4 regions of the Ahrensia sp. 13_GOM-1096m genome follow, and region 4 is predicted to be linked to each of the others. Evidence: predicted binding sites of a transcription regulator. Region 4 holds the regulator's gene; each other region holds the start of a gene.
What was found. The regulator PhoB, encoded in region 4, activates phosphate uptake and scavenging genes when phosphate is short. The targets are predictions, from matches to a motif close to TGTCATNNANCTGTCAT.

Region 1 (8,006 bases), on a different contig from region 4:
GCTGGGCGTGCGCCAATAATGATCACGCAGTCAGACACCATTGCATCTGTAAATGGCGCAGACACAGCACCGGACCCAACGCCCTCTAGCAGCGCTGCAACCGACGAAGCATGGCAAAGCCGCGTACAATGATCGACATTATTGGTGCCAAAACCTTGGCGCACCAATTTCTGGAACAGATAAGCTTCTTCGTTCGAACCCTTGGCTGAACCAAAACCGCTGAGCGCATCGCCGCCATATTCCTTTTCTATCGCCATCAGCCCTTCAGCGGACTTAGCCATCGCTTCTTCCCATGTCGCTTCGCGAAAAACGTCTTCGATTTTCATAAAACGCATATCGATATCGCCGCGCTTGGGCGCATCATCACGGCGGATCAACGGCTTGGTTAGGCGCTCATTGCTCATCGCATAGTCATAACCAAAGCGGCCTTTAACACAGAGCCGGTTTTCATTGGCCGGTCCATCGCGGCCATCTACCTGAACAATCTTATTGTCTTTGACATTAATCGTTGTCTGGCAACCAACACCGCAAAACGGACAAACGGAATTGACTGATTTATCAAACTCTTTGATTTGGCGTGTTTTTCCCGCCTCATCCATAAGCGTTTTTTCGTAAAGCGCTCCGGTTGGACAAGCCTGAACACATTCGCCGCATGTCACGCAGGTAGAAAGCCCCATCGGGTCATGAATATCAAAAACAGGTACCGAATGAGAGCCGCGCTGCGCCATGCCGATCACATCATTAACCTGCACTTCGCGGCACGCACGCACGCATAGACCGCAGGCAATACATGCATCCATATTCACAGCAATGGCCGGATTTGAAATGTCATGCACTTCGCGCGAGGCATCGGCAAATTTGTTCGGCAGACGGTCCGAACCGTCAATGCCAAAGCTTTCCGCCCATGCCCAAAAGACGGATTTATCATCAGGGCCGCTATCGCGCGCAGGCATATCAGCGGCGAGCATTTCAAATACCATTTTGCGGCTTTTTTCTGCACGCTCTGTCGCCGTATTTACCTTCATGCCCTCTGAAGGTTTACGGATACATGATGCAGCAAGATTACGCTCGCCCTCAATGTCCACCATGCATGCACGGCAGTTACCATCCGAGCGGTAACCGGGCTTATCAAGATAACATAGGTGAGGAATGTCCACGCCTTCGCGCTTTGCAACCTGCCAAATGGTTTCGCCATCTTCGGCGATTGCCGACTTGCCATTAAGAGTAAAACTGACTTGCTTGCTCATCACAAATCCTCCCTAAAATGGGTCAGCAAATGATTGACCGGATTGGGTGCCGCCTGCCCCAGACCACAGATCGACGCATCGCGCATAACTTGTTCAATATCGCGGATGGTTTCTTCATCCAGCTTGCCTTCTTTGCGCAAAAGCTTGGATAATTTTTCAGTACCGCTTCGGCATGGCGTACATTGGCCGCAACTTTCATGCGCGAAAAAATCGATCAAATTGATGACCGCATCTTTGATATTATCTTGATCGGATAAGATTACGACAGCGTGCGATCCCACAAACGCGCCATGCTGGAAAAGACTATCGCCGAAATCCAGCGGAATATCATCCATGGATGCAGGCAAAATGCCGCCCGATGCACCGCCCGGAAGATAGGCTTTGAATTTGTGTCCATCGGCCATACCGCCGCAATATTCATCAATCAGTTCGCGCACGGTAACACCAGCTGGCGCTTGTTTGACCCCTGGCTCTTTAACACGGCCCGACACAGACCATGACCGAATACCTGGATGGTCAGGTTTGCCCTGATCTTCAAACCATTGAGGTCCATTTTCCACGATATCACGTATCCACCACAATGTTTCAACATTGTGATTAAGTGTTGGCCGGCCAAACAAACCAACCTCTGCGATGTAAGGCGGGCGATGCCGTGGCAACCCGCGTTTACCTTCAATCGACTCGATCATCGCGCTTTCTTCGCCGCATATATATGCGCCAGCGCCGCGCCGTAATTCGATAAAGCCTTTGTCTATGATTTCGGCTTCTTCAAGCGCTGCAATTTCAGTGCGCAAAATTTCCAAAACAGCAGGATATTCATCCCGCATATAAAGATAGATACGTGTCGCTTCGACCGCATGAGCTGCAACAATTGCACCTTCAAACATGCGATGCGGATCACTTTCGAGATAGTACCGATCTTTAAATGTACCAGGTTCGCCTTCATCACCATTGATGGTCATCAGGCGCGGACCGGGGTAGCCTTTGACAAAGCCCCATTTTTTACCCGCTGGAAACCCTGCTCCACCAAGACCGCGCAAACCTGCCCCGCTGAGCGTTTCAATCAACATGTCAGCAGTCAGCTCGTTGGCACGCACACGGTCAAGCACCTGATATCCACCGCTCTCCTGATAGGCATGAAGATTGATATAGTCAGGCACAGCAACATCAAACTCGCCAAGCTCACTCATTTTAAGAAGCTTTTCCGCCGAAGCATTGTCTACTTCGCGGTCGCCAATGCGCGCTGCAGGTGCGCCAGCACAGCGCCCCATGCAAGGCGCTCGCAAAACGCGCACATGATTTGGGTTCGCATTTGCGCTTAAATTTGCGATCAGATCTTCCGCACCATTCATCATACAGGACAGTGAATCGCACACGCGAATGGTTAGCGGCGCAGGTTTTTCGTCGTCTTCCCGAATAACATCAAAATTATCGTAGAAGGATGCAACTTCATATATTTCGGCTTGGCCGATGCGCATTTCCTCAGCCAGAGCGCGAATATGACGCGCTTCAATGCAGCCGAACATGTCTTGAATTTTGTGAAGATTTTCGATTAGCAAATCGCGGGCAAGAGATGCGCCTGCCAAAGCAAGCCTTACTTCGTCCAGCGCTGTGTCTTCAAGCTGACGTCCTTTGGTAAGACTGCTTTTTCGGCCTTTGCGCATGGGCGTCAAATCATTCATCTTAAATCATCCAATATCATCATTATCACAACTTAATACGGCAAAGAGCAATAGGCTTTTTCTAAAGCGTCGTTAATGCGTCGTGTTTATCTACGGTTTAAATGATTACTGGATTTTGCGGCCCACGACCACCCATTGCAAAACATACAGTTCAAATATCTCACATTTTGAACCACAGCATGTTCATATAGCTGACATATGAATCTGATCTAGCGAACTGAAATTAAAAACGGTTCTGCTATGATTGAAACCAAGCACCACAAAACGATTTTCATTTCCGATGTACATTTGGGCACACGCGGCTGCCAAGCTGAAATGCTGTTGGACTTTCTGCGCCATAATGATGCCGACAAGATTTATCTCGTCGGTGACATTTTTGACGGTTGGCGAATGAAGAAGGCATTTTATTGGCCTCAAACGCATAATGATGTTGTTCAGAAGCTATTGCGCAAAGCGCGTAAGGGTACTGAAATAATTTATATTCCGGGCAATCATGATGAAATGCTGCGCGGCTTCCTCGGCACGCATTTTGGCGGCATCGAAGTACGCGACCGCGACATTCACATATCCGCTGACGGCATGAAATATCTCGTCATTCACGGCGACCAGTTTGATATGGTTGTCATGGGCGCAAAATGGCTCGCCCATGCAGGTGACTGGGCCTATGACTTTTTGCTCTGGTTCAACGGGTGGTTCAATCGTGTGCGCCGCCTTTGGGGTGGCCAATATTGGTCCCTATCTAAATGGGCAAAACTCAAGGTTAAGCAAGCTGTCAATTTTATTGGCGACTTTGAAGAAGCGCTCGCAACAGAAGCGAAAAAGACACGCGTTGACGGTGTTATCTGCGGCCATATTCACCATGCCGCACTGCATGATTTAAACGGCATTCGTTATGTAAACACAGGCGACTGGGTGGAGAGTTGCACGGCAATTTTAGAAGATGAAAGTGGCAAGTTTCATCTCGTCGATTGGGCCGAAGAGATGCGCCTTAGAAACCTTAAATTATTGGCCGCCAGCGCTCCACAATCAACCAATACGAATGGCAAACAATCCGCCGCTTAAAGGGCAGAAATCACACAATGTCAGCAATTCAAAACACTGTACGCACTCAGCTTGGTGCAGCCGTACAACGCAATAAAGCCCTCAGCATAGATGGTATTTTAGAGCGTATGTTTGCCAAAACATTCACGGGCTTGGTCTATCCGCAAATATGGGAAGACCCAGAGCAAGATATGAAGGCACTGAACATTCAGCACACCGATCATGTTGTTACGATTGCTTCTGGTGGCTGCAATATTATGAGCTACCTGACCGCCCAGCCAGCATCCATAACTGCGGTTGATTTGTCTCCGGCTCACATCGCGCTCAACCGTTTGAAATATACCGCTGCACTTCACTTGCCTGATTATGATGCTTTTTATCAGTTTTTTGGCAAAGCAAATGTCAAAGGCAATGCTGCATTATTTGACCATTATATTGCCCCCTATTTGGATCAGCAATCGCTAGACTATTGGAATGGGCGCAAAGGCTTACGCGCGCGCCGGATCGATATGTTTGAAGATGGTTTTTACCGTTACGGCGCACTTGGTAAGTTCATCGGCATTGCACATTTCATGTCACGACTATTGGGCGTGGATTACAAAGCGTTTTTGGCCTGCAAAACACAGGCAGAGCAAAAAGCATTTTTCGACGCAAAAATGCGCCCTGCTCTTAATGCAAAACTCATCAAATTCATCACGTCTAACCGTGCATCTCTTTTTGGTCTCGGCATTCCGCCGCAGCAATATGAGGCACTTGCCGGAGCCGCAGATGGCGACATTCATGCCGTACTCACCGAGCGCACACGCAAGCTCATGTGTGATTTTCCATTGAATGAAAACTACTTTGCTTGGCAGGCGTTTAACCGCTCTTACAAACAAGATGGCACAGGACCGCTGCCCCTATATCTACAAAAAGAACACTATGAAACTGTGCGCAACAATGTTCACAAGGCCGAAATCCACAATCGCAACCTCACCGATCTGCTGGAGGAAATGCCCGCCGAGACTAAAAATTGCTACATCCTACTCGACGCGCAAGACTGGATGACCGATCAACAGCTCAACGCCATGTGGAAACAAATTGATCGCACCGCCCAAAGTGGCGCGCGCGTAATCTACCGCACCGCTGGTACGAATGACATTCTTCAAGGGCGCGTGGATGCCCAAGTGCTCGGCAACTGGCATTATGATCAACAACGCTCACAAGCGCTCAATCTGGAAGACCGCTCTGCGATTTATGGCGGCTTTCATATTTACACCCGAAAATAGAGTAAGATTTTGAGCAACGCAGATCACAGCCACGCATCCTTGATGGATACCATTTATGGTAAGCAGCGCTATTTTTATGACGCGACTCGTAAGTTTTACCTGCTTGGGCGCGATCAAATTTTGCAACGCTTAGCTGTGCCCCAAAACGGCACCATGCTCGAAATTGCATGCGGTACGGGGCGAAATTTGTGTTTAGGGGCAAAGCTTTATCCAACCGCAAAACTCTATGGTTTGGATATTTCTGAAGAAATGCTCAAATCCGCAAAAGCCAATCTGCAAAGAACGGGCCTTCAAGGTAAGGTTCAACTTGCCAAGGGCGATGCCACCAATTTTGACGGGGCAGCGCTTTTTGACGTTTCAAAATTCGACAGAATATTGCTCTCCTATGCGGTGTCGATGATACCTGATTGGAAAGCCACGATTGAACATGCCGCGCACCAATTAAAACCAGGCGGCGAACTTTGGATTGTTGATTTTGGCAATCAAGCAAAACTCCCGAACTGGTTTAAAAATGCGCTCTATGGCTGGTTGCGCAAATTTCATGTTCAGCCACGGCAGGACCTTGAAACGGTAACGCGTAGAATTGCCAGAACAGTCCACGGCACCGCTGAATTCGGCACTCTCTATCGTGGCTATGCACACTTCACGGTCATCAAAAAACCATCCATATCCTAGATTGAATGAACGCGACAAGAATCAAGCGTTGCAAACACATAAAGATTTCTTTATTTCTTTATATAACATTCTGAATCTTGGAGCATCTAATGACAACCGCAACACCTCTTGCTGATTTCATCGCTGAAAAAGGCGTTCTTCTTGCCGATGGCGCAACGGGCACCAACCTATTTGCGATGGGACTGGAAGCAGGAGAAGCGCCAGAACTTTGGAACGAAAGCGCACCAGAAAAAATTGTCAAACTGCATCAGGACTTTGTTGATGCCGGTGCTGATATTTTTCTGACCAACTCATTTGGTGGTACGCGCCAACGCTTAAAGCTTCACAAAGCCGAAGATCGTGTTTTCGAACTCAATAAAAAAGCCGCTGAAATTGCGCGCAGCGTTGCAGATAAAGCAGATCGCAAAATAATCGTTGCCGGTTCTGTCGGCCCAACAGGTGAACTGCTCGTCCCACTTGGCGCTCTAACTTATGAATTTGCAGTGGAGTCATTCCGCGAACAAATTAAGGGCCTAAAGGCTGGCGGTGTGGATGTTATCTGGATCGAAACAATGTCTGCCAGCGGCGAAATGCAAGCAGCATCAGAGGCCGCTGCCGCAGAAGACATGGAATTTGTTTGCACCGCATCTTTTGATACGGCAGGCAAAACCATGATGGGCATACATCCGGCTGAAATGGGTAAGATTTTTGAAAAATCACCACAAGCGCCAACAGCTTACGGCGCAAATTGCGGTGTTGGTGCTTCCGATATCTTGTCTTCGCTGCTCGATATGAAAGACGCTGCACCCGATGCGAAAATCGTCATCAAGGGCAATTGCGGTATTCCAGAATTTCAAGACGATAAAATCGTTTATTCCGGCACCCCTGACCTGATGGCAAGATATGTTGAACTGGCCATCGACGGTGGTGCAGCCATTATCGGCGGTTGTTGCGGCACATCATGCGATCATTTGCGTGCGATGCGTGTCGCGCTCGACAATCATGTGAAAGCCGAGCGCCCAACGGTTGAATTTATTTGCGACCAAATTGGCCCGATGCGTAACACCAAAGCGGCAGCAGCCGGTGAAGGCCCGCAAAGAGAGCGCCGCAGCGGTGGACGCCGCCGCAAGTAAAACTTAAGCGTTCAACGCTTTTGCATGCCAATCAAAATGGTTGGGCAGAAATGTCGCGATAAAGTAATATGAGTGATCATACCCATCACGCATATTGATTTCAGCTTTTTGCCCAACGGCCTCACAAGCCTCCGCGAACAAATGTGTCCGTAACTGCTCATCAAGAAAATTATCTGCCGTTCCTTGATCAATCAAAATCGGCACATCGCTTGATGATGACATCAACGCACACGCATCATGCGCTTTCCAAGCTGCACGATCATCACCTATATATGTAGAAAACGCTTTCTCGCCCCACGGCACTTGCGATGGCGCAACGATTGGCGAAAAGGCGGAAACAGATTTAAAGCGCCCCGGATATTTGAGATGCAAGCTTAACGCACCATGTCCACCCATTGAATGGCCCATAATGCCTTGCTTATCCATATCAGCATTTAAGAACTCCTTAGCAATCAATGCAGGCAGCTCTTCCATAATATATGTTTCCATCTGGAAGTGTTTTGCCCACGGCGCTTCGGCCGCATTGATATAAAACCCTGCGCCCTGCCCCAAATCATAAGCATCATCATTGGCAACCTGCTCACCGCGCGGCGATGTATCAGGTGCGATAACCATGAAGCCAAATTCAGCGGCCAAACGCATAATGCCGCTTTTTTCCATCACATTGGACCAATTGCAGGTCAGGCCCGATAGATACCATAGGACCGGCACTTTAGCGGTCTTAGCTTGTGGCGGCGTATATACGGCAAACCGCATCGTGCACTGACAAGATTCACTCTCGTGATCGAACACTTCTAGCGCCCCATCAAAAGTCTTTTTTTGCTCAACAAGCTTCAAAACCAACTCCATAGCTTTCAGACACACAATGGTCACAATCTAAAATAGCAATATATTTCAGTATCTTAATATAAAAATCGAAAAATTTTCAAACAACAAGAGGAACCGAACCCAGCTCTTGTCGTTGTTGCAGCATAACAGCCT
Region 2 (8,006 bases), on a different contig from region 4:
GAAATAGAGTTGAAGCGGTATGGCGTGCTCGCATTGATGAGCATCTTGGCACTTATCAAATTGAACCGCTGCAAATGACCGCCGCACGGCTGATGGAAAGTGCTTTGGGCGTCAACGCCATACAATTGCTGGGCAGCCATTTGCGGCTGCTGCCTGAGCGTGATCCGCATGAGGCGATGTATGGCGCGCTCGAAGTGCTTCTGGAACATTTAGATAAGCCGGAAATTGCAGGCCCCTTGATGGTCAAATTCGAAATGCGTTTGCTGGATGAGCTTGGCTTTGGGCTTGATCTGTCGCGGTGTGCGGGCAGCGGTGTGCGCGAAAATCTGATCTATATTTCGCCTAAAAGTGGGCAGGCGGTGAGCGCAGAGGCGGGCGCGCCTTGGAAAGATAAGCTGCTTCCTTTGCCGCAGTTTTTGATGAAAAGCAGTGAGCGTGAATGCTCAATGAGTGACTTGGCGGATGCTTTTCATATGTTGGGCTACTTCTTTGACCGCGATATTTATTATCCAAGAGGGGTAAAGCCACCGGAATCGCGCATTGGCTTTTTGAATGCAGCATCCAAAAGATGGCCAGCTGCTTAAACTTAAAAAAAAGGCGACCAACTTGGCCGCCGAATTGGGATGATAAAGCGCGAGGGCTGCGCTAGAGGCACCTTGGGGTTAAGTGCCTTTGACAAATATAGGGGCTGCCATCATCCAACTTAAATATAGTGTAAGAATATTATATGGCAACTTTATGACGAAAATTAATTTATTCTGCTGGGATAACTATATTTTCTCTTTCGATAGCAGTTTCTTTGATTGGCCAATGTATAAGTGCTGCAAAAAGTCCAAGTATAACGCCCAGCCACCAAACGGGATCATATGAACCATAAATGTCGTAAAGATAACCGCCGAGCCAAACGCCAAGGAATGATCCGATTTGGTGTGAGAAAAAGACAATACCGCCCAGCATGCCAAGATACCGCGTTCCGAACATAATCGCGACGAGTGCGTTGGTCGGCGGCACAGTGGAAAGCCACAACAGCCCCATAACGCTGGCAAAAATAACAACAGACGTGCCTGTTTGCGGCAGCAGTAAAAATGCCGTCACAGCGATTGAGCGTCCGATATAAATCAAGGCAAGAAAAATCGGCTTGGAATATTTTTGCCCGATAATTCCCGATGCTAAAGAGCCAATAATATTGAAGAACCCGATTAAGGCGAGGCCGAGCACCGCAAACTTTGCTTCAATACCAATATCGCCAATGTAAGCGGGAAAATGGGCCGTAATAAACGCCACTTGGAAACCACAGACAAAAAAGCCTACTGCAAGCAAAATATATGATTGATGCGAAAATGCTTCGCGCAGTGCCGCACCGATTGATTGTGCCACATCCGTTTGTTTCTGTGTGCCAGAAGATGAATTACCGCGTAGCGGTATGGCGAGTATCGGGATGACGAGCATCATTGCTGATAAAATAAGCAAAGAGTCTGACCAGCCAAAATGATTGATCAGTGCCTGTGAGTAGGGCGCAAAAATGAACATGCCCGCAGAACCTGCCGCAGTGCCTAGTCCGAACGTAAAGCTGCGCTGTTCAGCCGTAACATTGCGCGCAAAGGCAGCCAGCACGATACCAAATGAGCCAGATGCAATGCCAAGCCCCACCATAACGCCGCCGCCCAAATGCAAGTACCAAAGGCTTTCGGGCGAAGCCATCAGCAACAAACCTGCTGCATAGATGAAGCCGGAAAGTGCCAAAACGCGCCATGTGCCGAATTTATCTGCAATTGCACCAAAAAACGGCTGACCAACGCCCCAGATGAGGTTTTGCAGGGCCATGGCGAGGCCAAAATCAGAGCGGCTCCAACCAGTGTCGGCAAGCATAGGCAGCTGAAAGAACCCCATTGCTGAGCGCGGCCCGAAGGTCATAGCCGCAATAAGACAGCCAGATGCAATAATGAGCCAAGGGTAATCGGATTTAGCAGGCGTGGTTGATGAATGCATGGGAATCTCCTGAGCGGCGAAATTGTACTTTTCCCGTGCAAGACGCAATTCAATAAAATTGTTAGCTCAGGTGAGAATTTTTTATTTATAAAAGGCGGCCCCAATAAGAGCCGCCTTTAAAGCACATTATACTCAATTAAGCGATTTTACCGCCGCCTTGTTTGGTGACAACGACTACCGATGGCCGTGTTGGCAAGTTGTCTTTAAAATCTGGCCAGCGTGTTGCAGGGTTTTCAAAGGTTGCAAGCCCGTCATCGCCCGGGTGTTGCACTGCAAGAAACAGTGTTTCATCATCGGGTGTAAACACTGGACCGCACATTTCAGCGCCAATAGGCACGCGGAAAAACAGCTTTGATGCACCGCGCAGCTCGCCTTCTGTTTCAACCGCCCAAAGGCCATCCGTACGTCCGGTTTTTTCTTTGTCATTTCCATCTGTAGAAACCCACAAACGGCCTTCAGCATCAACCGCGCAATTGTCTGGCATGCCAAACCAGCCATTATCGGTTGTCGAGGGGTGGAATGAAGCGCCAACTTCAGCCACTTTTGGGTCGCCGCATTTGAGCAAGATTTCCCATGTGGATTTGGTTGAGGCAAAGTCGCCACCTGTTTCCGTGATTTCGATAATGTGACCAAAAGCATTATTTGCACGTGGGTTGGCAGCATTCTCATCGCCCACCTTGCGGCGTGTGTTGTTGGTCAACATCACATAGACCGTGCCTTTGGTCAGATTTGGCTGAACATCTTCAGGACGGTCCATTTTCGTTGCGCCAAGAAGGTCGGCTGCACGGCGCGTTTCAATCAGCACATCGGCTTGGCTTTCAAAGCCGTTTTGCGCCGTTAAAGGGCCTTCACCGAATATCATCGGCATCCAGTCAACGGTTCCATCTTCATTAAATTTGGCGACATGGAGAACGCCATCATCTAAAATATCTTTGTTGGCTGCGCGGTCCTCGGCATTGAATTTTGCGTTAGAGACAAATTTATATGTGTAATCAAAACGCTCATCATCACCGGAATATGAAACAACGCGGTTATCAACCGGATTGACAATTGTTTCGCAGCCTTCGTGCTTAAAACGACCAAGCGCCGTGCGCTTTACCGGCATAGAAGTTGGGTCCATTGGGTCTACTTCAACGATCCAGCCGAAACGGTTTGCTTCATTTGGCTCTTTTGATACGTCAAAACGCTCATGGTGTTCGGCCCAGCTATACCAGCCAGCAGGAGCGCCAAGGCGTTCGTAATTAGCAGCTTCGCGGTGGCCTTCTGGCAAGCTGCCGCCAAAGTAACCGTGGAAGTTTTCCTCAGCCATAATATATGTGCCCCAAGGCGTCACACCGCCCGCACAATTGTTGAGTGTGCCGAACACTTTTGTGCCGCTTGCATCAGCATTTGTTTGCAGGCGTTCGTGGCCTGCCGCAGGACCAGAAATCAACATTTCGGTTGTCGCAGTAATGCGGCGATTATACTTGCTGTCGAGCACGGGTGCCCATTTGCCATCTGTCTTTTTGATCTCGATGACCGTGCCACCATGTGCGGCCATTTCAATGTCGACAATTTCCTTCGTGAACGCACCATTGTTCACTTTATCTTTGCCTTCGCCGTCCTTGCCAATTGTTGCCCAGTTCGGGAACATCAATTCAGCATTTGTATATTCATGATTGACCACCAAAATGCCGTGATCGCTGCTACCTTCAAGTGGAATAAAGCCAACATAATCATTATTATAGCCAAATTGCTTCGCTTGAGATTCCGCGCTTTGGTTCATTGGGTCAAATTCAGGAGAATCGGCGAATATTTTATCGCCCCAGCGCAGCAACACGTCAGCATCGTAGCCCTTTGCAACATAGTGCTTTTCATCAACACCAGCCATGATCTCTTCAAAGTCGAATGATGTTGTGGCCGCGCGCGCTTCTGATGCAGCAAGTAATGCAATCGGCGAAACTGTTGTACTAATGGCGGCAACAGCAAGTGAACCACTCAAAAATCCGCGACGTGAAAGACGGCGATTGATAATATCTCCCATGGTCGGGTTATCGGAAGTGTTGCGGCCCACATCTTCGCTTTCTTCGCGAATGTCTGTTGGCGTTTTAATCTCGTCATCAAGCTTGATATATTTATTCATAGCGGCACCTATAAATTATGTGAAAGGAAGGGCCGCAGCTTAAGACGGGATATACATCAGTTTCATGACAGGCCGAAAAGTGATGAATATAGTGGGTAAAAGATAGCGATTCTTATCGCGCATAAGGTTGAATATTACCGCTCATACCTTGCAGAGCCCCATATCAGTGGATATGTCCTATACAGAGCGCAAAATGCGCGATTAAGGGAGTAGGCGATGACCTCTGTTTCAACATCGAATGCCAGCACTGGCGGTAAGACAGCAGCTGAGCGTTACGGCGTTCTACCACGGCCTAATTTGGAGTGGAATGCAGAGGTTGAGCGCGAAACCGCGCATCTTTATGAATTGGTAAAAGAGCACATTCCGGCCATTGAGTGGCCTGTTTATGCGCCTTACGTCTATGCGATCAATAAGCTGAAAAAAGAGCGTAATGCGGCCATTTTAGCCCATAATTACCAGACACCGGATATTTTCCACTGTGTTGCTGATATTGTCGGCGACAGTCTGCAATTGGCAAAAGAAGCAACGATGGTCGATGCAGATATCATCGTGCAGTGCGGCGTTCACTTCATGGCCGAAACCTCTAAGCTGCTGAATCCTGATAAAACTGTGCTTATCCCAGATATGAGGGCCGGTTGTTCGCTGGCAGAATCAATCACAGGCGCTGATGTGCGCCAGCTGCGCGAACGCTACCCCGGCGTGCCGATTGTCACTTATGTGAACACGTCTGCCGATGTGAAAGCGGAAAGCGATATTTGCTGCACATCATCAAACGCTGTTGCCGTTGTCGAAAGCTTTGGCGTTGACCGTGTTCTGTGTATTCCAGATGAGTTTCTTGCGCTCAATGTGGCGGCGCAAACCAAAGTCAAAATTCTGACTTGGAAAGGGCACTGCGAAGTGCATGAGCGTTTTACCGCTGAAGAATTGCTTGCCTATAAAGAAGCTGATCCTGAAATTCAGATTATTGCGCACCCAGAATGCTCACCTTCTGTTGTCGCCATTGCCGATTATGCAGGCTCAACATCGGGCATGATTAATTATGTGCGTGATAAGCGCCCACCAAAAGTGCTGCTGGTGACAGAGTGCTCCATGGCATCCAATATCGAAAGCTCCGCGCCGGATGTGCAATTCATCAAGCCATGCAATCTTTGCCCGCATATGAAGCGTATCACGCTGCCGAAAATTTTGGATGCGCTGCTGGAGATGAAAGAAGAAATTCATGTTGATCCTTTAACGGCAGACCGTGCGCGCCAAGCCGTTGAACGTATGGTGAATTTAAATCAGTGACCGATAAACCCATCCTTATCATTGGCGGCGGGTTAGCTGGCCTTTTCTGTGCACTCAAATTAGCGCCACGCGCTGTAACTGTGCTTGCTGCTGCGCCAATTGGTATGGGCGCTTCATCTGCTTGGGCGCAAGCGGGCATCGCCGCCGCCGTCGGGCAGGGCGATACCATAGACAAACATGTCGAAGACACCTTGATCGCTGGCGATGGCATCGTCGACGAAAAAGTCGCGCGGATGATGGCAAGCGAAGCGGCAGACCGCATTCACGATCTGTTGGAATTCGGTGTGCCATTTGACCGTGATTTGGAAGGCAAGTTACAGGTTAGCCGTGAAGCTGCGCATTCCGAAAGCCGTATCGTGCGCGTGTCGGGTGACCGTGCTGGACGTGCGATCATGCAAGCTTTGGTTCAGACTGTGGAGAAAACACCATCTATTCGCGTGCTTGAAGGCTATGTCGTCGAAGACCTTACCGTCGAAGATGATGTGGTTACGGGCGTTGTTGCACGTGATGCGGCAGGTGCGGGCGACCCCATTGTCATTGAAGGCTCGAATGTGGTCATGGCAACGGGCGGCGTTGGGCACCTTTATCAAGTAACAACAAACCCAACGGAAGCGCGCGGCGGCGGCATCGGCATGGCAGCACGCGCTGGTGCGTTATTGGCTGATATGGAGTTTGTCCAGTTTCACCCAACGGCCATTGATGTGGGCAAAGATCCAGCACCGCTTGCAACCGAAGCATTGCGCGGACACGGCGCTCACCTGCTAAATGGCAATGGCGAACGCTTCATGCTGCCTCTGCACGAAGATGCAGAACTTGCACCACGTGATGTGGTGGCACGCGGCATCTTTGCGGAAGTGCAGGCTGGGCGCGGCGCTTATCTTGATTGCCGCACAGCGATCCATGATTTTGAAAATGAGTTTCCGACAGTTTGGAATTATTGCCGCGACGCGGGCATTGACCCATCCAAAGAGTTGATACCGGTCGTGCCCGCAGCCCATTATTTCATGGGTGGCATTTGGACAGATATGGATGGACGCTCATCACTGCCAGGCTTTTGGGCTTGCGGTGAATGTACGTCCACTGGCGCGCATGGTGCGAACCGTCTTGCATCAAATTCACTGCTGGAAGCTGTCGTTTTTTCTGCACGTATTGCCGATGCGTTAAAGGCAGAGGCGAGGTTTGATGCACCGTCTAACTGGCAAGAAGGTTCAGTTGAAACTGATGAACATCTGACAGAAGCTGAACATCCCAATATGGCCGCATTGCGTGAAACCATGAGCGCCAATATGGGCGTTTTGCGCAATAAAGAAGGCATGAAAGAAGCACTTGTGCGGCTTTTGGAGCTTGAATCAGATAGCCATTCGCTGCGCTTTAGCAATGTTGTGACAACGGCAAAACTCATGTGCATAGCAGCGCTAAACCGCGAAGAAAGTCGCGGCGGCCATGCGCGCACAGATTTTCCAAGCGAAAACGAAAGCTGGAAACGGCGTACATTGCTCAAACTCGAACAAGCCCAAGCCATCATCACCGAATTTTATAAGGACTGATACGATGCATGTCATTTCTCCGCACCTGCCAAGATTGATGGTAGAAGAAGCCGTGCGCGCAGCTTTGTTAGAAGATTTAGGGCGTGCCGGTGATATCACGACCAATGCGACGATTGCATCAAGCGCGAGCGCAACAGCTGTCATGGCAAGCCGCGATCATGGGTTTGTCTCTGGTATTCTGTTTGCCAAAACAGCGTTTCGCATGATGGATGATGAGCTGAAATTTGACGTTGTGGCCAAAGATGGCGATGCTGTAAAACCGGGCGATGCGCTGGCGACAATCAGCGGTAATGCGCGTGCGATCCTATCGGCAGAGCGCGTGGCGCTTAATTTTCTTATGCATATGTGCGGCATTGCAACTTACACATCAAAATTTGCAGCACAGATTGCACACACCAACGCGAAGGTCGCTGACACACGCAAAACGATCCCCGGTATGCGTAGTTTTGAAAAATATGCGGTTCGCTGCGGCGGCGGCATTAACCACCGTTATGGCCTCGACGATGCAATCTTGATTAAAGACAATCACATTGCTGTCTCCGGCGGTGTAGCAAAAGCTGTAGAAAATGCGCGTGCCTATGTCGGCCATATGGTCAAAATCGAAATCGAAGTCGATACTTTGGACCAAATGGTGGATGCGTTAAAAGCAAAGCCGGATGTAATTCTGCTCGACAATATGTCGAATGATCAATTGCGGCAAGCAGTTGCGATTAACCGCAAAGATAATAATGGCACAGTAAAGCTCGAAGCATCGGGCAATGTGAATATCAACACCATCAAAGCGATTGCAGAAACTGGCGTTGATTACATTTCAACTTCGAAAATTACGATGGCTGCGCCGACGATGGATATCGGGCTCGATATTATTTTAAGCTAATAAAAAGGCACCATATGGTGCCTTTCTTTTTAGGTTCTAAGTCGCCGCCGTTAAGCTGCATCTTCTTTGTAAAGATGGACATCACGCTGCGGGAACGGAATTGATAGACCAGCCTTGTCGAATGCCTGTTTTGCATCCTTGGTGAGCTGACGTGTTGTTGGATACCAAACAGGTGTTTTTATCC
Region 3 (8,006 bases), 230 kb from region 4:
GCCATACCCCGCCCCCGAAAAAGAACCTTGTCAAACCGGACTTGAATTGGCTTGGCGTTGTGCCTTTTTTCCTCTTTGCTGCGATGTTTCTTATCGGCCCTGTGCTTTATTTGGTAACTGGCGCTTTTCAAAATACCGACGGTGATTTTACCTTCGCAAATATCATCGCTCTGGGCAGCGATAATATAGTTGCCAGCTTTTTGCTTTCAATAAAACTTAGCTTTGTGTCAGCCTTTATTGGTGCTCTTTCCGGCCTTTTATTAGGCTGTGCTGTTATCTTAGGCGGCCTGCCAAAATGGGTGCGCCATGCCTTTATGACTTTTTCCGGCGTTGCATCAAACTTTGCTGGCGTTCCGCTTGCTTTTGCTTTCATTGCAACTTTGGGCCGTTTGGGTTTAGTCACAATTCTGATGCGTGATTTATTTGGCATCAATATTTATAATGATCTTGGCTTCACGCTTTTTTCCTTCTTTGGCCTTGCTCTCGCCTATCTGTATTTTCAACTGCCCTTGATGTTTCTCATGATCACGCCTGCGCTTGATGGTCTAAAGGCAGAATGGAGAGAGGCGGCAGAAACTCTTGGCGCAACGCGCCGGCAATATTGGCAAATGGTGGCGCTTCCGGTGTTAATGCCTTCTATTCTTGGCTGCTTTTTATTACTTTTCGCCAACGCCTTTGGAACCTTGGCCACGATTTACGCTTTGACCGGATCCAGCTTTGATGCGGTTCCAATTATTCTGTTCCAGCAAATTCGCGGAAATGTTCTTTATAATCCAAATCTTGGCTATGCAGTTGCGCTCGGGATGGTGGTCATAATGGGTGTTTCAAATACGCTTTATTTGATCTTGCGAGCACGCGCGGAAAGATGGCAAAAATGAAAAAGCCTTTTCCAATTATGCCGACATTAATTGCGCTTATGTCAGCGCTATATTTTCTCGTGCCGCTGTATGCCACGTTCTTGTTTTCATTGAAGATGACACGCGGCGAATATAGTTTTGCCTCTTATCGCTCAGTGCTCAACAGTTCGATATTTATAGACACAATTACATTTTCAACCATTGCATCGCTTTGCGCAATTGTTATTGGCACTGTTATCATCGTGCCAACGGCCTATTGGGTTCGATTGAAACTCCCACACATTAGACCGGTCATCGAGTTCATCAGCCTGCTGCCGCTAGTTGTACCACCTGTAGTTTTGGTTTTCGGATATATTCGTGTTTTTGGCTCTAACTCTTGGTTGCCATTAGCAGGCAGCGACCAGGGCACCAACTTATTGTTAGTTTTTGGCTATGTGGTTATGTCGATGCCCTATATGTTTAGAGCTATAGACAATGGCATGTCCGTCATTGACATTAAAACGCTCACCGAAGCTGCGGAAAGCCTTGGCGCTTCTCGCATCCGCACTATTGCTTTTGTTATCTTTCCAAATGTACGCGGCGCAATCATGTCGGGCGCATTTTTAACCTTCTCAATTTCATTGGGCGAGTTCGTCCTTGCAAGCCTGCTCAACCGCCCCGCCTTTGGCCCTTACCTTGTTCAGCTTGGTCAAGACCGCGCCTACGAACCTGCCGCCCTTGCAATTATGGCCTTTGCCTTCACATGGGCCTGTATGGCGCTCATGCAACTATTTGCGGTCAAAAAACCAGGGTCGCGCTGGTTTCCAAGGCTCAGCATTAAATTATATAAGAAAGTTGAAGCATGAGCTTTGTCAATATTTCCAATGTCGTCAAAAGCTTTGGCACCAACACTGTTGTCAAAGGCTTTGATCTGGCAGTTGAAAAAGGTGAGTTTGTTTCTTTTCTTGGACCGTCAGGCTGTGGGAAAACGACTGTTTTGCGCATGATTGTTGGGTTTGAAACACCTTCAAGCGGCAGCATCACAATCGGCGGCAAAGATGTAACAAACGTTGCCCCCAATAAGCGCAATATTGGCATGGTCTTTCAGGCTTATGCGCTGTTTCCAAATATGAGTGTTTTCGACAATATTGCCTTCGGTCTAAAAATATCAGGCATGACAAAACAGGCTGTTTCAGCGCGTGTTGAAGAGATGCTCAAGCTTATTGGCCTTACCCATCTAGCTAGCCGCTTCCCCTATGAAATGTCTGGCGGCCAGCAGCAACGTGTCGCTCTAGCACGCGCTTTAGCGCCCAAGCCGGATGTACTTTTACTTGATGAACCGCTTTCTGCATTGGACGCAAAAATTCGTGTTTCACTGCGCGAAGAAATTAGAGACATTCAAAAAAAGCTTGGCATCACAACAGTATTTGTAACCCATGACCAAGAAGAAGCATTGACGATTTCTGACCGTATCGTGGTTATGAATGGGGGGCGCGCCGACCAAATTGGCACTCCCAATCAAATCTATAATAAGCCCGCGACACGTTTTGTTGCTGGTTTTGTCGGCACTCTCAATATCATTGATGCGAAAGTTCACAATCGAGATGACGGCACCGTCCTAATCGGCAGTAAAAAAATACAGCTGAACGATCCTATCGAGCATGTTAAATCAGACGGCATGGTTTCTTTAGCACTGCGCCCTGAGGCATTTTCAATCGTCCCTGATGCTGCAAAGGATGTATCTCTCGATGGTACAGTGACCAGCATAAATTTTCTTGGCTCGGTCATCCGTGCCGTAATGGACGTTGAAGGACGTGAAATATCATTTGATATGTTCAACAATCCTAGCCTGATGCTGCCAGATGTTGGTGACAAAACATCCGTTTATTTCGCCAGCTCAGATATTCTCGCGCTACCAGCTTAAAGCAGACACGATCATTTTCGAATGTTGATGTTAATTGCCCGCGTTCCATCTCAGAAAACGGGCAACCTTCATTCACATTCGTTTACTTGAATTCGTCACACCATATCGGATTACTCCAAGCCTTCTTGCCTGCCGCATCCATAATTGTAACGCGAATCCAAGGTGAAGCGTCAAAGCGTCCAAGGCCGATTTGACCTTTTGTCATTGAATGGCCGTGCTTTGCAACGGCAGCAGACCCTTGACCTTGGATGATAATGGCTGAAACTGAAGAGCATTCAACGTGAAGTTGACGATCTTTGATTTCAATATGATGTAGATTTGGACCCTGAGATGAATAGTAGTTGCCATTTTTTAATGCGGCTAAAAGTTGCTCAGGTTCATTCTTCTCAGCTTTGACCATGACCCATCCGCCAAAATGATCAGGCTCGTAGAAATGCGCATCATCTGTCGCGCATAAATTCAGCTGCTTGCCTTCGCTAAGAAGCAGATCCAGCGTGTGGAAACCATCTGGACGGTCACATCCCATCGCGCAGCCATGATTGTATACTTCAACAGCATGAGCAGCGTCTATCGAACGCGCATCATCCATCGTCAGACCAGACCATTGTGGATGAGCAATAGCAACATAGGCACCAGCATCGCGCGCGCGCTGTGCAATTTCTGGGCCTGTTTCCTGTCCGTCCACAGGACTAAAGGCTGGAGAATTAGGCGCAGCGAAATCAGAAGGAAGACCCACGGCAAGTATATGCCACAACTCGCCATTCTTCATCGCGCCAGAGTGTAGCTCCGCGCCCAAAATGGTGGTGAAGCCATCGCCTCTAAATGCAGCTGTGTCCGTAATTGGGTAGTTATAAAGGCCTATAAAATGATCCGTTAAGGCAAGAAAATCATAGCCCTCGGCTTGATACCGGCGGCAAACTTCCTCCGGCGTTAATACACCATCTGAATTTGTCGAATGTGTATGTAAATTGCCCCGCCAAAATTGGCCGCTCGCTGTGAATGCGCTGGGTATCATTTTCGTCTCCATCGTTTAACTCCCCTCTTTTGTTCTCTAATTGTAATACGCATATGACAGTCGGTTGATTGCTCGAACAGGAAAATTAGCGAACGAGAACACAAGTTCGGCGCTACGTTGTAAGGTAAGTTACTCGGTTGCAAACTTTTGAAGATAGCCGGAATGTAGAAGAATAAAAATCTATTTAAAATCAGCAGCTTAAAGTTGCGACATGATAGAAAATTGGTGGAGCCTAGCGGGATCGAACCGCTGACCTCTTGCATGCCATGCAAGCGCTCTCCCAGCTGAGCTAAGGCCCCAAAGTGCAATAAATCTTATTGCGGGTTTGCCTGATCTTAGGATTTTAAAAGATAATCAAACAAACAAATTCTGGAATTTCCGATACCGCCCAATGCGGGCGATATCAAGTGTTTATCGAAATAATATTTCAATAATTAGCTGTCGTCGTCGTCGTCGCCAGAAACATTCACAATGCCGGTAACGTCATCGTCGTCATCGTCGTCATCAGCCGCAAGGAATGTGTCGTCGTCATCATCGTCATCGATGTCAACGTCTTCGATGTCGTCGTCAGTGTTATCACCGAGATCAGGCATGTTCTTTGCGTCGTCTGCACTTGTTTCGTCATCATCGGCATCTTCCAATGAAACGACATCAGCGCCTTCCAACTCTAGATCATCCTCATCATCGTCTTCAACAGATGCAGGTTGAACGGCCTTAATTGGCGGCGCAGGTTTTGCGCGGCTTGGGCCTGTCGGCAAGTCGAAGAATGACAACGGATAAGATTTACCTGTGTAAGGTGAAACTACCGGATCTTTGTTGAGATCGTAAAATTTCTTATCCGTTTCAGGACAAGTACGTTTTGTTCCAAGTTCAGCTTTAGCCAATGTAAACCTCGGTTATGCTTGCTTTTATCGCATGATTCACAGCGAAATGCCGGATCCATCGTAAATTATTTTCGTGATGATCGGGGGTGCATACCGATAAAGACGCTTTAAGTCAAAGCCCAAATGCTTCTCGCATCGCTCATCTTTATAGGTGATATGCAAACTATTTGAAGGTTTGGCGGCATCTAGGCGTGATTTTCGCTTAATGCCATGATAATCGGCACCTAGTTCCATTTTAAAACCGCCTATTAGCTCAGAGTCAAAAATGCACAATCATACACCCAAGCCAGCTTCGGCTCACAAGTCTCCGCCGCTTAAAGGTAAAGCACGTGTACCAGGTGATAAATCGATATCTCACCGTTCATTCATGTTTGGTGGACTCGCATCTGGTGAAACCCGTGTCACAGGGCTTTTAGAAGGTGACGATGTATTGGCAACAGGCCGTGCGATGCAGGCCATGGGCGCGCAAATCCGCAAGGAAGGCGACACATGGATTATCAACGGCACAGGCAATGGGTGCTTGCTTGAACCGGAAGAACCATTTGATTTTGGCAATGCCGGCACTGGCGCGCGGCTAACCATGGGGCTTGTCGGAACTTACAATATGAAAACCACCTTTACCGGTGATGCATCTTTGTCAAAACGTCCTATGGGCCGTGTGCTCAACCCATTGCGTGAAATGGGCGTTCAAGTGGAAGCCGCTGATGGTGACCGCTGCCCGATCACCCTGCATGGCCCGCGCACCGCTAATCCAATCAGCTACCGCGTGCCAATGGCATCCGCGCAGGTTAAGTCTGCTGTTTTACTGGCAGGACTGAATACGCCCGGCATTACAACGGTCATTGAGCCGGTGATGACGCGTGACCACACGGAAAAAATGCTTGCAGGCTTTGGCGCGAAAATTGAAATTGAAGAAGATGCCGATGGGACACGCCATATCCACATTCACGGACAAGGTGAATTGCGTGGCCAGACGATTGAAGTGCCGGGTGACCCTTCATCTGCAGGCTTCCCGCTTGTTGCCGCGCTGATTGTGCCTGGCTCTGATATTATCATCGAAAACGCTTTGATGAACCCAACGCGCACAGGCCTTATTACGACTTTGCAGGAAATGGGCGGCCAAATTGACATCATCAATATGCGTGATGCGGGCGGCGAAGATGTTGCCGATCTACATGTTAGAGCATCTAACCTTAAGGGCGTCGTGGTGCCACCGGAACGTGCGCCATCCATGATTGACGAATATCCGGTTCTTGCTATCGCGGCAGCCTTTGCAGAAGGTGAAACCTTCATGGACGGGCTAGACGAATTGCGTGTCAAAGAATCTGACAGGCTCGCGGCTGTCGCACGCGGCTTGGAAGCCAATGGCGTTGAATGTCATGAAGGTGAAATGTCACTAACCGTAAAGGGCTCACCGGGCGGTAAAGGGCTTGGTGCGCTGTCCGCACAGGCTGTTGTTGAAACCCATCTTGATCACCGGATTGCCATGGCGTTCCTCGTGATGGGTATGGCATCTGAAAAAGCGGTTCATATTGATGATGCGACAATGATTGCCACGAGCTTTCCTGAGTTTATGGATTTAATGCGCGGCTTGGGCGCAGATATTCAGGTTGCTAATTAATGCGATTGGTAATTGCTATAGACGGGCCAGCCGCATCGGGCAAAGGCACTTTATCGCAAAAGATCGCAGCTCATTACGGCCTTAAGCATCTTGATACCGGCCTTTCTTATCGCGCGGTTGCCAAAGCACTTTTAGATAAAGGGCTGACGCTTGACGATGAAGACATTGCCGCACAAGTAGCCAAAGCCGTTGATCTGGGCGCGATGAAGCGTGAAGAACTGGCCGTTCATGCAATTGGAGAAGCTGCGTCAAAAATAGCGGTTATGCCGCGTGTGCGCCAAGCACTGGTAGAAAAGCAGCGCGAATTTGCCAGCTTGGCTGGTGGCGCGGTGCTGGACGGGCGTGATATTGGCACCGTTGTATGCCCTGACGCACCCGTGAAGCTTTATGTTTCTGCCTCACCAGAAGTGCGTGCAAAACGCCGTTATCACGAAATCTTAGCCCGCGGGAATGAGGCCGATGAAGCGCAGATATTGGCCGATATAAAAGTCCGTGATGAACGCGATATGGGGCGTTCCGACAGCCCATTAAAACCAGCGAAAGACGCGCACTTGCTCGATACGTCAAAAATGACTATAGAGGCGGCGTTTGAAGCTGCCAAAAACATCATAGATGTTGTAGCTATCAAAAATTGACGACCTTCAAACCGCAATTCTGCGTCGGAAGGCCCCAAATATGATGGGCCGGATTGTTGTTTGGAGCATTTGAAACACTAACCCCGACGCCTGTGCCCGCATATAATGCCGGTACTTTGGAGCCTAAATGTCAGAAATGAACCCAACAATGGAAGAGTTTGAAGCTCTTCTCAATGAATCTTACCAGACACACGACGCCGTAGAAGGCCAAGTTGTTGTCGGCACAATCACAGCCATTGAAAAAGATATGGCGATTGTGGATGTCGGTCTTAAAGTTGAAGGCCGTATCGCCCTTAAAGAATTCGGCGCAAAAGCCAAAGACGGAACGCTAAAAGTTGGCGATCAAGTTGAAGTTTATGTTGAGCGCGTTGAAAACGCACTTGGCGAAGCTGTTCTGTCTCGTGACAAAGCCCGCCGCGAAGAAAGCTGGATCAAACTTGAAGCCAAGTTTGAAGCTGGTGAACGCGTTGAAGGTCAAATTTTCAATCAGGTTAAAGGCGGCTTTACAGTCGATCTTGATGGCGCAGTTGCATTCTTGCCGCGCTCACAGGTTGATATTCGCCCGATCCGCGATGTGACACCATTGATGAACACACCGCAGCCATTTGAAATTTTGAAAATGGACAAACGCCGTGGCAACATCGTTGTTTCACGTCGTACAGTGCTTGAAGAGAGCCGTGCGGAACAGCGCTCTGAGATTGTTCAGAACCTTGAAGAAGGTCAGACAGTTGAAGGTGTGGTTAAAAACATCACCGATTACGGTGCATTCGTTGACCTTGGCGGTATCGACGGTCTTCTACACGTCACAGACATGGCATGGCGCCGTGTGAACCATCCGACAGAAATCCTGTCGATTGGTCAGACTGTGAAAGTACAGATCATCCGCATCAACCAAGATACACATCGTATCTCACTTGGTATGAAGCAGCTTGAGAGCGATCCATGGGATGGCATCGACGCTAAATACCCAGTTGAAGCAAAAATTACTGGCCGCGTAACAAACATCACTGACTACGGTGCATTTGTTGAAGTTGAGCCAGGCATTGAAGGCTTGATCCACGTTTCTGAAATGTCATGGACAAAGAAGAACG
Region 4 (8,006 bases):
ATCAATCCGGTCAACGGAGAACAGTTCAACGCCCTGTTCAATGCGCTGCCCTGCGCCAAGGTCAGGATTAACTGACACGATTTCACCAGACACTGAAGGGCGAATTTCCAAGGACCGGGAAGCTGCAACTTCCCCGAACAGATTAATTGTTGGACGTTGTTCATCGAGCGTTATTGTTACCGCTTGAACAGGTATTTGAACATCGACTTTTGGCCGCGCTGTGCGCTCTGGCTTGGCGGCAATAAGGCGGTCCATGATGACATAAGCAGCAATGATAACGGCTGCCATAAGCGCAAATTGTATTAGCGCTCGAACAAACGGCACAAGAAATCTGCGTTGCTTGTGCCGCTTCCCATCATCATGGGCAATATCCTCATCAGACGGCCTTGCCTTGGTGATCGATTGCAACATTGTCAAAGCCTCCATAACATCAACATTAAGACGCGTGGTGGTTCTGACAAGTTAAATATCACTCACAAAACGCGTAGAATTATTCTAATTCAGCTGGCTCAAACTCGTAGCTGGTTGAACAAAACTCGCAAGTGATCGATATTTTTCCGTTCTCAACCGACTCTTCACGCTGTTCAGGCGAAAATGACCGCAGAAGACTTTCTACCTTATCACGCGAACATGAACATTGATCGACAACAGACTGCCCTTCAAAAACCCGCACTCCGCGCTCATGAAATAGCCGGAATAGGAGTTTATGAACGCCCAAATCTTCATCAATCAACTCGCTATCAGCAACGGTTCCGACCAGCGCTTTGACCTCTGCCCAAGCTTCATCGTCATTGCCTTCATATACAGACAAATCAGTTTCTGCGGGTGCCTCGCCCGGATGCAAATCCTTTTGGCGAGCACGATCTTCTGACTCTGGCAAAAATTGTGCAAGCAATCCACCTGCACGCCACGTTGTTTGCTGGTTACCATCATTGTCACGCGTAATCAGTTTGCCAACGGCCAAGCGTATTTTCGTTGGGATCTGCTCTGACTGTTTGAAATAATTGTGTGCAATCTCTTCCAGCGACGAACCGTCAAGTTTTACCATACCCTGATAGCGGCTCATATATTTGCCTGGATCGACAGTAAGCGCGAGCATGCCTTTTCCAAGCATTTCAGTTGGCGAAGTATTACCCGTTGCCACCGCAGCATTAACAGCGTCAGCATCATAACGTGCATAAGCGCGGATGGAATCCGGCGTTACAAAGTCAACAACAAGCAGCGACACAGGGCCATCTGTTTGAGTTTGCACAATCAATTTACCTGAAAATTTCAGCGATGTGCCAAGCAGAACTGTCAAGACAGTCATCTCACCCAAGAGCCGTGCTACAGGTTCAGGATAATCGTGACGGTCCAGTATTGCGGTCAATGATGGCCCGAGCAGCACAGCACGGCCCCTCGCGTCTAAGACATCGATGTTAAAAGGCACAACTTCGTCCAGCTGCACAGGCGTTAACTCGCCTTCAGCTACATTTAGTTCGGTCATGGTAGTTCCATTTCTGGCGCACACTTTGTTTTAGTAAGCGCTCATTTGACAATATGGCCTTATTTAAGACCTGTCACACACCATTCAATGATCGCCTTCTGCATATGCAGACGATTTTCTGCTTCATCAAAAACAACAGATTGTGGTCCGTCGATTACTTCATCCGTGACTTCTTCGCCGCGGTGGGCTGGCAAGCAGTGCAGGAACAAAGCATCTTTGTCCGCTTTGCTCATCAATTCCTGATTGACTTGATATGGCTGAAACACGTTGTGGCCTTTGGCCTTATCTTCAAAGCCCATAGAAACCCAAGTATCGGTCACAACCGCATGTGCACCAGACACAGCTTCCGCTGCATCATGAGTAAGGGTAACATTAGCGCCATTTTTCACAGCCCAATCAATGTATTTTTGATTAGGTTCGCTGCCCTTAGGCACGGCAATCGACATATCGAAATCAAACCGTGCTGAGGCTTCTATCATAGAGTGGAGAACATTATTGCCGTCACCTGTCCAAGCAATTTTTTTGCCGGCAACAGGACCACGATGCTCCTCAAAAGTCATCAGATCAGCCATGATCTGACAAGGGTGCGTATCATCCGTCAGGCCGTTAATCACAGGCACGGTTGCGGCATCAGCCAATTCTATAAGGCGGTCATGCTCTTTTGTGCGGATCATGATAATATCAACAAATCGTGACAGCACTTTTGCCGTATCGGCAATAGTTTCATCACGGCCAAGCTGCATTTCATTGCCCGTCAACATGATTGTTTCACCGCCAAGCTGGCGCATTCCAACATCAAATGACACACGCGTTCTGGTCGACGGCTTTTCAAAAATCATCGCCAGTGCCAAACCATCTAAAGGCTTGTTGGCCGTTCCAGCTTTTTGCGCTTTTTTGCGTGTGCCAGCAGCTTCCATGATCCGGCGAAGTTCACCTGAATCAATAGCAGCAATATCTAGAAAATGACGAGGAGCCATGATTTTGTTCCAAACTTTTGTGAGTTTAGCTGATACGCGTTAAGGCGTTTTCAGCGATAGACTTTGGGCCGCTTTTTCTAGCCGCGCCAAACCCTCTGAAATTTCGTTATCGGTGATATTAAGCGGCGGCAAAAGCCGGACCACATTTGCACCAGCTGGTATGGCCAACATGTCTTGTTCCATTAATGCTTTGACAAAGTCGAGATTATTGACCTTGCATTTCAAGCCCAAGATCAAACCTTCTCCGCGCACTTCCTCGACCACATCAGGAAACTGATCTGTCAGCGAAGCAAGACCTTGCTTAAACCGCAAAGATTTCTGCTTCACGTCATCAAGAAAACCATCTTCAAGCACAATATCAAGAACGGCATTACATGCAGCCATAGCTAATGGATTGCCGCCATATGTCGTGCCGTGCACACCTGGGACCATGCCGCTTGCTGCTTCTTCTGTCGCAAGACATGCACCAACAGGAAAGCCGCCGCCAAGTGCTTTAGCAGAAGCTAAAATATCGGGCTCAATACCGGCAAGTTCATAGGCAAAAAGGTGACCAGTACGTCCCATTCCGGTTTGAACCTCATCCAAAATCAACAAGACATCATTTTCATCGCACAATTGGCGAATGTCTTGAAGAAACTGGGTGGGCACCGAGCGGATACCGCCCTCACCTTGAATTGGCTCAATTAATATTGCAGCAACGTCATGGGTCATGGCAGCTTTGAGCGCATCCAGATCACCAAATGGCAATTGATCGAAACCCTCAACTTTCGGGCCAAAACCTTCCAAATATTTTTCCTGCCCACCGGCCGCAATCGTTGCGAGCGTGCGGCCATGAAATGCGCCTTCAAAAGTCAAAATACGAAACCGCTCAGGGTTTCCTTTTGAATAATGGTAACGGCGCGCAGTTTTAATGGAACACTCCAGCGCTTCTGCACCTGAATTCGTAAAGAATACGCGGTCAGCAAAGCTTGCGTTGCAAAGCCTTTCAGCTGCGCGCGCTTGGCCCGGAATTTCATATAGGTTCGATGTATGCCAGAGCTTTTCAGCCTGCGCCTTTACCGCCTCCACTAAATGCGGATGGGCATGGCCAAGTACATTAACCGCAACACCGCCGCCAAAATCTAAATATTTTCGGCCGGTTTGATCATACAGCCAAACGCCTTCACCGCGCTCGACCACGATGGGTGCTCTGTTATAAGTATTAAAGAGTGATGACGGCGCATTCATGTTTCTGGCCTAGAAGGTATAAATGAAAATGAAAAATGCCGCCCTCATGAGCGGCAATGACAGATAATGCGAGCTAAACACAGATGTCAATCGCTGCAGCCTGTGGTTAACCTTCAAGAAAATCAAGATTGTGATGCATTTTTGACTCACTTTTCATTGAAGTTGGGGAAAACCGAGAATTCGGATTCGTTAGTGCCTCAGGACTCTTGATCGAGAGTCCAGCACTATTGTAGTTTAAAAAAAACGGCAAGAAAGCCAGATAGTAAACTGTTCCTCATGTATCGAGTACGTCGCAGGTCTAATATCTATGACCGAGCAACGGAGAGGGATTCTATCTATAAACAGGATGGAGACGACCGTGAGTTGGACCGACGAACGCGTAGAAATGCTGAAAAAATTATGGGCAGAAGGTCTGAGCGCAAGCCAGATCGCTGCTAAACTTGGAGGCGTAAGCCGCAATGCGGTGATTGGTAAAGTCCACCGCCTTAAACTTTCAGGGCGAGCTAAATCGACAAAGCCTGCTGCACCGCGCGTGCGCCGCACACCCAATAGTGGTGGCACTTCGCGTCCAGCGTCCTCATCAGCAAGCAGCAGTGGCTCCTCTTCGGGCGGCGGCTCGAGCGTTGGCACATTCACATTGCCGCAACGCACACCGCCATCTGTCACGCACACGATTGGTGCAACCGCGCTAAAACAGGATCACGAAGTTGTCGCCTACAAAGCGCCACACCGTGACACTGATGATGTCGTCGCGCCTATGCCGCTTAAGTTGAAACTCGTTGATATCAACGAAAACACCTGTAAGTGGCCGTTTGGCGATCCACTACAAGGTGAGTTCTATTTCTGTGGACATGGCAATGAAGAAAGTTCTCCTTACTGTAAATATCACAGCAAGCTTGCTTTCCAGCAGCCACAAGATCGGCGCCGTCCGCGCTAAAAGATAGATAAAACAAAAAGGCGGCTTAAAAGCCGCCTTTTTTAATTGTACTCATTCAAGTGTATTATTTCACGGTTTCCAAAGCATAACCTGCCCCGCGAACAGTGCGAATTGGGTCTTTAACGCGGCCAATATTTATCGCCTTGCGAAGACGCCCGATGTGAACATCAACGGTACGATCATCAACATAAATATTATCACCCCAAACACCGTCAAGAAGCTGTACCCGCGAAAATACGCGCCCTGGAGCCAACATAAAAAACTCAAGCAGACGGTATTCAGTTGGACCAAGCTTTAGCTCGCGCTCATTGCGATAAACACGGTGAGCCTCACGATCGAGCTGAATGTCACCAGCTGTTAAACGATCAGCTAGAACCTCCGGCTTCGCGCGGCGTAACATTGCACGCACACGCGCTAACAATTCAGGTGTTGAAAATGGTTTGACGACATAATCATCCGCACCCGTTGAAAGACCGCGAATACGCTCACTTTCCTCGCCGCGTGCGGTCAACATGATGATTGGCATATCTTGGGTTTCGCGGCGTGCACGCAACCGTCGGCAAAGCTCGATACCGCTTACACCCGGCAACATCCAATCAAGCAGCAAAAGGTCAGGTTGACTTTCACGCAGCATATCTTCTGCTTCGTCGCCGCGACTAACAGCTTCAACCTCAAACCCTTCTGCCTCAAGGTTATATTTCAGAAGAATGCTCAATGCTTCTTCGTCTTCAACAACCATTATGCGTGGTTTTGCGCTCATCACATCACCTCGTATCCACCAGCTTAATCTAGGCTGACTTTATGTGTTTTGTCTTCATTTGGACGTGCTGCATCAAGTTTTTGACCCTTGACCATGTAATATGTTGCCTCGGCAATATTTGTTGCATGGTCGCCGATACGCTCGATATTTTTAGCGCAGAACAGGAGATGCGTACATGTTGTAATGTTACGCGGATCTTCCATCATGTAAGTGAGCAATTCACGGAATAGAGACGTGTACATTGCGTCAATTTCTTCGTCGCGCTCAATGATATTATTGACTTCGTCAACCGAACGCGTGCCGTAGCAATCCAAAACCTCTTTGAGCTGCGCTGAGGCAAGTTCGCTCAAATGCTCAATACCGCGCGCAAATTTCACACCGTGTGAATATTCCGAAACAGAGCTGACACGTTTTGCGATACCTTTTGCCATATCGCCAATGCGTTCCAAATCAGACGAAATACGGATATTGGCAAAAACTTCACGCAAATCGTTCGCCATTGGCTGGCGCTGTGCAATTAATAGCACGGCTTTATCATCAATTTCACGCTGGCCTTCATCAAGGCGCATGTCATCTTTGATAACGGCACGTGCAAGGTCTACATCGCCTGTCGTTAGTGCTTTAACTGACTGACCAATCATTTTTTCAGCATGGCCGCCCATCTCCGCAATCTTATGCGTGAGAAACTGCATTTCATCTTCGAACGCTGAAACCGTATGTTGCTTTATCATTTCAATTTCCTAATCAGAACAGATTAAACTTAGCCAAAGCGGCCAGTTATATAATCCTGTGTGCGTTTTTCAGAAGGGTTGGTGAAAATGGTCTCTGTGTCATCAACTTCAACCAAATCGCCTAAGTGGAACATGGCTGTGCGCTGTGAAACACGCGCAGCCTGCTGCATGGAGTGCGTCACGATGACGATTGTATATTGCTCGCGCAATTCGCCGATCAATTCTTCAACAATTGCAGTTGCAATCGGGTCAAGCGCCGAACATGGCTCGTCCATCAAAATGACTTCAGGCTGAACCGCTATTGCGCGTGCAATGCAAAGACGCTGCTGCTGACCGCCGGAAAGGCCTGTACCAGGCTCCAAAAGACGATCTTTCACCTCTTCCCATAGACCTGCACCGCGCAAGCTTTTTTCGACGATAACATCCAAATCAGCTTTTGATTTTGCAAGGCCGTGAATACGCGGACCATAAGTGATGTTTTCGTAAATTGACTTTGGAAATGGGTTTGGTTTTTGGAACACCATACCTACGCGTGCGCGCAATTCCACAACATCAATATTAGGGTCATAAATATCTTCGCCATCAAGCGTTAAAAGACCTTTGACCTTACAAATATCAATCGTATCATTCATGCGGTTAAGGCAACGCAAGTAAGTTGATTTACCACAACCTGAAGGGCCAATAAGCGCAGTCACTTGTCGCTCATAAACTTCCAAGTCAATGCCGTTGATTGCCTGTTTTGCGCCGTAGAAAACTTCAACGCCTTTACCTGCCATTTTAACTTTGGGCGTTTTGCTCTCGTCGTTCATATTTATGATCTCCGACTCTTTTATTACATCGTGTTTCATTGTTTTTCGCCCATTACCAGCGACGCTCAAAGCGTCTGCGTAAGAAGATTGCCGTGATATTCATAACCGCAAGAAATGCCAGCAGTATGATAATTGCGCCTGATGTACGCTCCACAAAAGCGCGTTCTGCTTCGTTCGCCCACATAAAGATTTGAACAGGTAGTGCCGTTGCAGGATCGAGCGGTGTTGCCGGTGCATCCACCACAAAGGCGACCATACCGATCAAAAGCAACGGTGCTGTTTCACCCAAAGCCTGCGCTAGACCAATAATGGTGCCCGTCAAAACGCCGGGCGCAGCAAGCGGTAAAACATGGTGAAAGACCATCTGATTTTTAGAAGCACCAATACCGAGCGCAGCCGCACGAATTGATGGTGGCACTGCTTTTAGTGCAGCGCGCGTGGCGATAATGATCGTTGGGAGGGTCATTAAAGATAGAACGAGGCCACCAACCAGCGATGCCGAGCGCGGCAATCCCGCAAAGTTGATGAAAACAGCCAGTCCAAGCAAACCATAAACAATAGACGGTACAGCCGCCAAATTGTTGATGTTCACTTCGATTATGTCTGTCAGTTTATTTTTTGGTGCAAACTCTTCAAGATAAATAGATGCGGCCACACCAATAGGAAGTGATGTCAAAAGCACGATCAGCATCATATAAGCAGAGCCAATAATCGCGACACCAACGCCTGCTGTTTCTGGCCGGCTGGAGCCGCCATTTGTGAACAGGCCTGTATTAAAGCGGCCTTCCAATGAACCATCGGCTTTTAAGCGATCCATCATCTCAAGTTGATTGTCTTTGATCTTACGGCGACTCTCATCAACCGAAAGGTCAAACTGACCTTTGATCGCAGAGTCGACCTCGCCAGAAGCAAGCACCCAAACATTTTGAGTTTTGTTCATCAAGTCTGGGTCTGACACCAACATGTCGCGAAGCTGAGTGCGTGCACCTTTTGAAATAAGCGCGTCAGCAGCTTTGGTCTGCGCTTTATCTTTCGGGTCAATGCCAAGCTTTTGATAAAGAGCAGCCTCAGCCAATTTA

Region 1: N530_RS0114570 (UDP-2,3-diacylglucosamine diphosphatase) is a predicted target of PhoB. The motif match lies at 2,997-3,013, and genes of this name have one in related genera.
Region 2: N530_RS0106010 (PhoX family phosphatase) is a predicted target of PhoB. The motif match lies at 4,165-4,181, and genes of this name have one in related genera.
Region 3: N530_RS0100785 (PHP domain-containing protein) is a predicted target of PhoB. The motif match lies at 3,818-3,834, and genes of this name have one in related genera.

What each region holds. Positions count from the first base shown of each region.
Region 1 covers NZ_KK211156.1:160,294-168,299, reverse strand. Annotated here, with positions in the region: gene fdhF (formate dehydrogenase subunit alpha) at 1-1,247, opposite strand, end outside; gene N530_RS0114575 (NADH-ubiquinone oxidoreductase-F iron-sulfur binding region domain-containing protein) at 1,247-2,929, opposite strand; gene N530_RS0114570 (UDP-2,3-diacylglucosamine diphosphatase) at 3,170-3,991, shown strand; gene N530_RS0114565 (DUF3419 family protein) at 4,009-5,238, shown strand; gene N530_RS0114560 (methyltransferase domain-containing protein) at 5,248-5,913, shown strand; gene bmt (betaine--homocysteine S-methyltransferase) at 6,003-7,025, shown strand; gene fghA (S-formylglutathione hydrolase) at 7,029-7,862, opposite strand.
Region 2 covers NZ_JIAX01000009.1:408,606-416,611, reverse strand. Annotated here, with positions in the region: gene recO (DNA repair protein RecO) at 1-584, shown strand, start outside; gene N530_RS0106015 (MFS transporter) at 754-1,989, opposite strand; gene N530_RS0106010 (PhoX family phosphatase) at 2,126-4,111, opposite strand; gene nadA (quinolinate synthase NadA) at 4,328-5,398, shown strand; gene N530_RS0106000 (L-aspartate oxidase) at 5,395-6,945, shown strand; gene nadC (carboxylating nicotinate-nucleotide diphosphorylase) at 6,950-7,822, shown strand; gene N530_RS17495 (mechanosensitive ion channel family protein) at 7,873-8,006, opposite strand, start outside.
Region 3 covers NZ_JIAX01000006.1:80,956-88,961, reverse strand. Annotated here, with positions in the region: gene N530_RS0100800 (ABC transporter permease subunit) at 84-878, shown strand; gene N530_RS0100795 (ABC transporter permease subunit) at 866-1,702, shown strand; gene N530_RS0100790 (ABC transporter ATP-binding protein) at 1,699-2,760, shown strand; gene N530_RS0100785 (PHP domain-containing protein) at 2,843-3,775, opposite strand; tRNA gene N530_RS0100780 (tRNA-Ala) at 3,999-4,074, opposite strand; gene N530_RS0100775 (TIGR02300 family protein) at 4,210-4,659, opposite strand; gene N530_RS0100770 (hypothetical protein) at 4,696-4,893, opposite strand; gene aroA (3-phosphoshikimate 1-carboxyvinyltransferase) at 4,925-6,280, shown strand; gene cmk ((d)CMP kinase) at 6,280-6,915, shown strand; gene rpsA (30S ribosomal protein S1) at 7,043-8,006, shown strand, end outside.
Region 4 covers NZ_JIAX01000006.1:309,145-317,150, reverse strand. Annotated here, with positions in the region: gene N530_RS17255 (efflux RND transporter periplasmic adaptor subunit) at 1-411, opposite strand, end outside; gene N530_RS0101885 (Hsp33 family molecular chaperone) at 491-1,486, opposite strand; gene argF (ornithine carbamoyltransferase) at 1,546-2,463, opposite strand; gene N530_RS0101875 (aspartate aminotransferase family protein) at 2,503-3,690, opposite strand; gene N530_RS0101870 (GcrA family cell cycle regulator) at 4,049-4,627, shown strand; gene phoB (phosphate regulon transcriptional regulator PhoB) at 4,692-5,387, opposite strand; gene phoU (phosphate signaling complex protein PhoU) at 5,411-6,118, opposite strand; gene pstB (phosphate ABC transporter ATP-binding protein PstB) at 6,148-6,927, opposite strand; gene pstA (phosphate ABC transporter permease PstA) at 6,980-8,006, opposite strand, start outside.